DNA from 2 places in the Stenotrophomonas testudinis genome. Region 2 is predicted to be linked to the other one. Evidence: predicted binding sites of a transcription regulator. Region 2 holds the regulator's gene; the other holds the start of a gene.
What was found. The regulator HrcA, encoded in region 2, represses chaperone genes, less so after heat shock. The targets are predictions, from matches to a motif close to TTNGCACTCNNNNNNNNNGAGTGCNAA.

Region 1: a site for HrcA is predicted at 2,369-2,395, ahead of NQ204_RS04850 (co-chaperone GroES). Genes of this name have one in related genera too.

Annotation. Positions count from the first base shown of each region.
Region 1 is NZ_JAMOKY010000005.1:19,225-23,642, reverse strand. Features, by position in the region: gene cutA (divalent-cation tolerance protein CutA) at 1-241, opposite strand, end outside; gene NQ204_RS04855 (endonuclease) at 309-2,120, opposite strand; gene NQ204_RS04850 (co-chaperone GroES) at 2,441-2,728, shown strand; gene groL (chaperonin GroEL) at 2,810-4,418, shown strand, end outside.
Region 2 is NZ_JAMOKY010000024.1:46,747-51,164, forward strand. Features, by position in the region: gene recN (DNA repair protein RecN) at 1-1,131, opposite strand, end outside; gene hrcA (heat-inducible transcriptional repressor HrcA) at 1,246-2,310, shown strand; gene grpE (nucleotide exchange factor GrpE) at 2,374-2,889, shown strand; gene dnaK (molecular chaperone DnaK) at 3,075-4,418, shown strand, end outside.

The DNA.
Region 1 (4,418 bases), on a different contig from region 2:
GATGCAGTTCGACGATGCGGGCGATCGCGTCATCGACGCGGCTCGCCGTGGTCTTCACCAGCAACTGCAGTTCGGCGTCGGTGATGACGTCGCCCTGCCAGCGGTAGGTCGACTGCGCTCCTTCCAGCCGGGTGACGCACGCAGCCAGGCGCTCGCCGACCAGCGCGTGCGCGATGCGCTCGGCACTGGCCCGGTCCGGGCAGGTGGTCAACAGCAGCAGGACGGGATCGACGGTCGACATGACCGCCGAGTATAGGGCCGCCGCCGGGTCAGGGCCCGGCGGCGGCGTGGACCGCTGCGTTGCGCGGTCAGTTGGCCAGCTGGCAGGTGGCCGGCTTGGCGGAGGTGAACAGGCCCGGGGTCGCCCACTCAGGGTGGTCGATGAACGGGTTGCGGTTGCCTTGGAACGAGTAGATCACGTCATTACGGGCACGCTCGGCATCATCCGGCGGATCGGACAGGTGCCAGTCGATCAGGGTCGACAGCAGGCCCATGTAGGCCGGCGAGCTGCTGGTCTTGACGATCTTGCTGCGGTCGTCGGTCAGTTCCAGGTCCGGTTCGGACTGGCCGGTGGCCGCATCCTTGCCGCCCTCATAACGGATGGCCATGTACATCACCGCACGCGCCATGTCGCCCTTGCGCTTGCCCCACACCTCGAAGGTGCCGGTGTTGCCGTCGGGGGTACGCACCCAGTTGGAATTGCCCGGGTAGCCGCCGCTGCCGCCGCCCTGGCCGTTGTTGGCCTCCGTGGCGCGCTCGCCGCAGTTGGCATCGCACTTGCCGAACGGCTTGTTGCCGCGGTCGGCATTCCACTGCGCATCGGTCAGGTACAGCATGTGGGTATCGGTGTACGGGGCGTACGGCAGGCCCTTGTCGCCGGTGGTGCTGGCAAAGCCCAGCGAGTTCGGCCAGGTGTGCTCGCGGTTGTAGGTCAGGCCGCTGCCCGTGCCCGCACGGCTGCTCACCTTGGTGTAGCTGTGGTTGCGGTAGGCGTCGAGGATCTTGCCGCTGTTGTTCGGATCTTCGTCGGCGATTTCCAGGATGGTCCAGGTGCTGGTGCCCGAGCCGCTGTACGGGTACGCGGTGTGGCCCTTGATGGTCTCGTGCAGCGAGCAGCGCAGCTGGCTCGGGCTGGAGGTGTTGACCTTGGAGTAGTAGCCCGCCGGGGTGCCTGGGTTGCCGGGATTGCCCGGGTCCGGGTCCGGGTTGCCGGTGGTGCTGGCCACGGTGAAGGCGATGCGGCTGTCAGCGGCCGGGCGTGCGCCCTGGCTGTCGGTGATGCGCGAGGCGCGGATGTCGAAGCGGCAGGCCTCACCGGCCACCAGGGCGGTGTTGGTCGACAGCTTCACGGTCTTGCCGCTGCCCGGCCAGGTCAGCGGCACGCTGCCGGAGGTCCCGCAGCTCAGGGCGAAGGCGCCGCTGGCCAGGTTCACCGTCTCGCTGAACACCACTTCCAGATCGGCCGCGGCCGGGAAGGTGCTGCTGCCCTGTGCCGGGGTGGTGGTGGTCACCGACGGCGGGGTGTTCGGGCCGCCCGGGGTGCCGCCACCGCCGCTGAAGGTCTGGTTGTTGTTGCAGCGGCCGAAGGTCTCACCGGCCGACTCGGCCCAGGTGAAGTGGGCGTACTGGCTGCCGCTGCCGGTCAGCTGCAGCGAGGTGCCCGGAGCGGTGCTGTTGCTTTCGGCAACCGGAATGTTCTGGCTGGTCATGCCGGCGGCGGGGCCACCGGAGGCGGTGATGGCGCCCTCGTAGCTGAGGAACTGGACCACCTTGCCGCTGGCGTCGACCAGGGCGATGCCGTCGTTGGGGCCGTTCTGCAGGCCGTTGGTCGGGTAGGTGACCACGGCGATCGTGGCGCTGCCGCAGCCGGCTGCGCTGCCAGCCGGCACGGGCTTGTTGTCGTAGACCACGGCGGCCGAAGCGTTGGCGCCGTTGTAGAGATACAGGCGGTAGCCGGAGAGGTCCTCGCCAGCGGTGGCGACCACTTCGATGGCTTCGCCGACGTCACCGGCTGGGGTGCTGTCGTCGTAGTGCAGTTCGTTGATGAAGACCTCGGCCTGGGCCGGCGCGGCGACCAGCGCCAGCAGGCAGGCGGCGGCAAGCGGGGACAGCAATCGCATCGACTACTCCTTGTGATTGGGAATGCCGGGCGAGCCTAAGGCCGAACGCGTGACACTTTGCCGTAACTGAACGTCAGATATCTGACACTGCGACGTGGATCACCAAAAATGCGGGAACCTGTCGGTCCCGCCGTCTGTCCCCGCCGCAGCGCACCGTCGAAAATTTTTCCGTGGCGGGGCTTGAAAGGCCCAAGGGCAGCTCCATCTCTGTCCTGCTCCCGACCTGTCGGGTTTTTTCGCGAGCAATGCTGGCAGTCACCTGGGGTGAGTGCTAACATCGCCGGACTTTTTTAGACCAATCAACAACTTAAGAGGTCCCTATGAACATCAAGCCGCTGCACGACCGCGTTGTGGTCAAGCCGATCGAAGCCGACGAAATCTCCGCCGGTGGCATCGTCATTCCGGATTCGGCCAAGGAAAAGTCGACCAAGGGTGAAGTCGTCGCCGTCGGCCCGGGCAAGGCCCTGGACAACGGCACCGTGCGCGCTCCGTCGCTGAAGGTTGGCGACAAGGTCATCTACGGCCAGTACGCCGGCAGCTCGTACAAGAGCGAAGGCGTCGAGTACAAGGTCCTGCGCGAAGACGACGTGCTCGCCATCATCGGCTGAGCCTCGGCGCGACCTGCTTTCCTGTAAGACATCCCTTTCCGTCGCCGGGCCCGGCCCGGCGCAAACATCGAGGTAATCGCAATGGCTGCCAAGGATATTCGTTTCGGTGAAGACGCCCGTTCGCGCATGGTGCGCGGCGTCAACGTTCTCGCCAATGCCGTCAAGGCCACCCTGGGCCCGAAGGGTCGCAACGTCGTGCTGGAAAAGAGCTTCGGCGCTCCGACCATCACCAAGGACGGCGTCTCCGTCGCCAAGGAGATCGAACTGGCTGACAAGTTCGAGAACATGGGCGCGCAGATGGTGAAGGAAGTTGCTTCCCGCACCAACGACGACGCTGGCGACGGCACCACCACCGCCACCGTGCTGGCCCAGGCCCTGATCCGCGAAGGCGCCAAGGCTGTTGCTGCCGGCATGAACCCGATGGACCTCAAGCGCGGTATCGACAAGGCCGTTGTGGCCGCCGTTGCCGAGCTGAAGAACATCTCCAAGCCGACCGCCGACGACAAGGCGATTGCCCAGGTCGGTACCATCTCGGCCAACTCGGACGAGTCGATCGGCCAGATCATCGCTGACGCGATGAAGGAAGTCGGCAAGGAAGGCGTAATCACCGTTGAAGAAGGCTCGGGCCTGGACAACGAGCTGGACGTGGTCAAGGGCATGCAGTTCGACCGCGGCTACCTGTCCCCGTACTTCATCAACAACCAGCAGTCGCAGACCGCTGACCTGGATGACCCGTTCATCCTGCTGCACGACAAGAAGATCTCCAACGTCCGTGACCTGCTGCCGGTGCTGGAAGGCGTCGCCAAGGCCGGCAAGCCGCTGCTGATCGTTGCCGAAGAAGTCGAAGGCGAAGCGCTGGCGACCCTGGTGGTCAACACCATCCGTGGCATCGTCAAGGTCGTGGCCGTCAAGGCTCCGGGCTTCGGCGACCGTCGCAAGGCGATGCTGGAAGACATGGCCGTGCTGACCGGCGGCACCGTGATCTCCGAAGAAGTAGGCCTGTCGCTGGAAAAGGCCACCATCAAGGATCTCGGCCGCGCCAAGAAGGTGCAGGTTTCCAAGGAAAACACCACCATCATCGATGGCGTGGGTGAAAAGTCTGCCGTCGACGCACGCGTCGGCCAGATCAAGACCCAGATCCAGGACACCTCCTCGGATTACGACCGCGAGAAGCTGCAGGAACGCGTGGCCAAGCTGGCCGGCGGCGTTGCCGTGATCAAGGTCGGCGCTTCGACCGAAATCGAAATGAAGGAAAAGAAGGATCGCGTCGACGACGCCCTGCACGCTACCCGTGCAGCCGTTGAAGAAGGCGTGGTCCCGGGCGGCGGCGTTGCCCTGGTCCGTGCGGTCACCTCGCTGGCTGGCCTGAAGGGCGCCAACGAAGACCAGAACCACGGCATCCAGATCGCCCTGCGTGCGATGGAAGCCCCGCTGCGCGAAATCGTGGCCAACGCCGGTGAAGAGCCGTCGGTCATCATCAACAAGGTCAAGGAAGGCACCGGCAGCTTCGGCTACAACGCCGCTACCGGCGAGTTCGGCGACATGCTGCAGTTCGGCATCCTGGACCCGACCAAGGTGACCCGTTCGGCGCTGCAGAACGCTGCCTCGATCGCTGGCCTGATGATCACCACCGAAGCCATGGTTGCCGAAGCTCCGAAGAAGGACGAGCCGGCCATGGGCGGCGCCGGTG
Region 2 (4,418 bases):
GGTGGCCGACAGCTCGGCAGCAGCCTTGCGGCGGCAGGCGGTGAGCACCTCGGCCTGCACGCGCCAGGCGGCCGCGGCCTTCGCGATCTCGCCGGCCAGGCGCTGCAGGCGCTCGTCGGCGCCGCGCAGCTGCTCCACTTCGGCATGCATGCGTTCGCGCTGCGCGCCCAGCTCGTCCATCGGCACGCGGTGCTTGCGCGCCAGGTCGTGCAGGCGGCCGAGGCGGCGCTCGTTCTCCTCAAACTGCTCCGGGTCGGCATCCAGGTCGTCGTGCACGCGGTCCAGCAGCGACAGGGCTTCGTGCAGCTGGATCGAGGCGTTCTCGATCAGGCCGTCCACTTCGCCCAGGCGCGGGTCGTGCTCGATCAGGCGCGACAGGTCGTGGCGCACCTGCTGCAGCAGATCCATCGCGGAGCTGCCGTCGTCGCCGTTGAGCTGGTTGCTGGCCGCCTGGCAGGCGCTCAGCAGGGCGCTGGCATGGGCCTGGCGGCGGTGGCTGGCGCCCAGCGCGACAATCGACTCGGGCTCCAGGTCCTCGCGGTCCAGCTCGCGCAGCTGGTGTTCAAGGAAGCCGATGCGGTCGGAAACGTCGCCCTGTTGCGACAGGGCCAGCGACTCGTCGACCAGGGTCTGCCAGGCCGCAGCGGCGCGGCGCACCTGGCGGCGCACGTCCTCGTTGCGGGCATAGGCATCCAGCAGGGCCAGCTGCGACGGGCGCGTCAGCAGGGCCTGCTGCTCGTGCTGGCCATGGATTTCCACCAGCCGCCCCGCCAGATCGGCCAGCTGCGCCAGGGTCACCGGGCGGCCGTTGATCCACGAGCGCGAGCCGCCATCGGCGCGGATCACCCGGCGCAGCTGGCACTGGTCCTCGTCGTCCAGCTCGTTGTCGGCCAGCCACTGGCGCGCGGCCTGCAGCTGGTCCAGGGCGAACTCGGCCGACAGCTCGGCACGGGCGGCGCCGTGGCGGACCACGCCGCTGTCGGCGCGCAGGCCGGACAGGAAGCCGAGCGCGTCGACCATCAGCGACTTGCCGGCACCGGTTTCGCCGGAAACGACGGTCATGCCCGGCCCGAACTCCAGCTCGGTGGCGCGGACGACAGCAAAATCCTTGATCGAAAGATGTCTGAGCATGGGTACAGGGGTGTCTGAGCCGCGCAACGCTAGCACGCGCGGCGGGGTGGTCCAATGACTTGCCAAGGCGACGCACCGCCATTATCTAGTGTCCGTGTCTCACAGGTTGATTCCATGCACGGTTCCGCTGACCAGCTTGCCCCGCGTGCGCGCCATCTGCTGCGCACGCTGATCGCGCGTTACATCCAGGACGGTGAGCCGGTCGGCTCGCAGACACTGGCGCGCGTGGCGGGCCTGGAGGTCAGCCCGGCCACCATCCGCAACATCCTGGGCGACCTGGAGGACCTGGGCCTGCTGGCCTCGCCGCATACCTCGGCCGGGCGCATCCCGACCGCGCATGGCTACCGGGTGTTCGTCGACAGCCTGCTGCAGATGCAGCCGCCGGGCGAGGGCGAACTGGCCCGCTTGCGCCATGAGCTGGCCGGTGGCGGCAGCACCCAGGCCCTGCTCGGCAGTGCCTCGGAGCTGCTGTCGGCGATGAGCCACTTCGTCGGCGTGGTCAGCGCGCCGCGGCGCGAGCAGTTCGCCTTCCGACAGATCGATTTCGTGGCGCTGGACGGGCGCCGGGTGCTGGCGATCCTGGTGTTTGCCGACAACGAGGTGCAGAACCGGGTCATCGAGACCCGGCAGGCCTTCGAGCCGGGCCAGCTGGAACAGGTGGCCAACTACCTCAATGCGCATTTCGCCGGCCTGCCGCTGGCCGAGATCCGGACCCGCCTGCTGCTGGAGCTGCGCGACGCCCGGTCCGAGCTGGAGCAGCTGCTGGCGCACAGCATCGAACTGGCCGAGCAGGCCCTGCAGCCGCCGGCCGACGACATGCTGGTGGCCGGGCAGACCCGGTTGATGGGGGTGCAGGACCTGTCCGACCTGGAGCGCCTGCGCGAGCTGTTCGAGCTTTTCTCCAGCAAGCGCGAGATCCTGCAGCTGCTGGAGCGGACCATCCAGGCCCCGGGTGTGCGCATCTTCATCGGTGAAGAGACCGGGATGATGCCGCTGCAGGGGATCTCGCTGGTCACCGCGCCCTATACCGCCAACGGCCAGGTGCTGGGTGTGCTGGGGGTGATCGGGCCCAAACGGATGGCCTACGACCGGGTGATTCCGCTGGTCCAGGCCACCGCGGACGTGCTCGGGGCGGCCTTTTCGCCCCCGGGACGCGGTCCGGGGCCGGCAGACGCTTGAAACGCAGCATCCCGCCCACACTAGGGTGGGTGGAGGCGGAGAGTGACCGCCAGGGACCCAGACATGAACCAAGAACATCCAGATATCGAATCCCAGCAGAGCGCCGCCGATGCGGCCGCTGCTGCAGACACCCATGACGAACTGGAGCGCCTGCGCGCCGAGGTCGAGCAGGTCAAGGCCGATGCGCTGCGTGAGCGCGCCGACCTGGAGAACCAGCGCAAGCGCGTTGCCCGCGACATCGAGCAGGCCCGCAAGTTCGCCAACGAGAAGCTGCTGGGCGAGCTGCTGCCGGTGTTTGACAGCCTGGATGCCGGCCTGAAGGCCGCCGGCGACGATGCCAACCCGCTGCGCGAGGGGCTGGAAATGACCTACAAGCAGCTGCTGAAGGTCGCCGCCGACAACGGCCTGGTCCTGCTGGACCCGACCGGCCAGGCGTTCAACCCGGAACACCACCAGGCCATCAGCCAGGTGCCGGCCCCCGGCGCCGCCCCCGGCAGCGTGGTGACCGTGTTCCAGAAGGGCTACCTGCTCAACGAGCGCCTGCTGCGGCCGGCGCTGGTGGTCGTGGCCGCCGATTGACGCGTCGGGCCGGCAACGGCCCTTCGCCGTCAGGTAGCGCCTGGCCAGACCCGGCGCACTTTGAACGGTTGAACACAGCGTTCGGGTGATGGCTTGAATGTTCCACGAGCCTCCCCCACATCCCATTCATCCACCGGCCGACCGGCCGGACTGACACCAACAAGCATTCTTCAGGAGTCTCCCCCATGGGCAAGATCATTGGTATCGACCTCGGCACCACCAACTCGTGCGTGGCGATCATGGACGGCGGCAAGGCCCGCGTCATCGAGAATTCGGAAGGCGATCGCACCACCCCGTCGATCGTCGCCTACACCAAGGACGGCGAAGTCCTGGTCGGCGCCTCGGCCAAGCGCCAGGCCGTGACCAACCCCAAGAACACCTTCTACGCGGTGAAGCGCCTGATCGGCCGCAAGTTCACCGACGCCGAAGTGCAGAAGGACATCGCCCACGTCCCGTACAGCATCCTGGCCCATGACAATGGCGACGCCTGGGTGTCGACCAGCGATGCCAAGAAGATGGCGCCGCAGGAAATCTCGGCCAAGGTGCTGGAGAAGATGAAGAAGACCGCCGAGGACTTCCTCGGTGAGAAGGTCACCGAAGCGGTCATCACCGTGCCGGCCTACTTCAACGACAGCCAGCGCCAGGCGACCAAGGACGCCGGCCGCATCGCCGGCCTGGACGTCAAGCGCATCATCAACGAGCCGACCGCGGCCGCGCTGGCCTATGGCCTGGACAAGGGCGACAACAAGGATCGCAAGATCGTGGTGTACGACCTGGGCGGCGGCACCTTCGACGTCTCGGTGATCGAGATCGCCAACGTCGACGGCGAGAAGCAGTTCGAAGTGCTGGCCACCAACGGCGACACCTTCCTGGGTGGCGAAGATTTCGACAACCGCGTCATCGAGTACCTGGTTGAAGAGTTCAACAAGGACCAGGGCATCGACCTGCGCAAGGATCCGCTGGCCCTGCAGCGCCTGAAGGACGCCGCCGAGCGCGCCAAGATCGAGCTGTCCAGCGCCCAGCAGACCGAAGTGAACCTGCCGTACGTCACCGCTGACGCCTCGGGTCCGAAGCACCTGAACATCAAGCTGACCCGCGCCAAGCTGGAATCGCTGGTCGACGAGCTGATCCGCAAGTCGATCGAGCCGTGCCGCGTCGCCCTGAACGATGCCGGCCTGCGTTCGAGCGACATCAGCGAAGTGATCCTGGTCGGTGGCCAGACCCGCATGCCGAAGGTGCAGCAGGCGGTGACCGAGTTCTTCGGCAAGGAACCGCGCAAGGACGTCAACCCGGACGAAGCCGTGGCACTGGGTGCGGCGATCCAGGGCGGCGTGCTGGGCGGCGACGTCAAGGACGTGCTGCTGCTGGACGTGACCCCGCTGTCGCTGGGCATCGAGACCATGGGTGGCGTGTTCACCAAGATCATCGAGAAGAACACCACCATCCCGACCAAGGCCTCGCAGGTGTTCTCCACCGCCGAGGACAACCAGTCGGCCGTGACCGTGCACGTGCTGCAGGGTGAGCGCGAA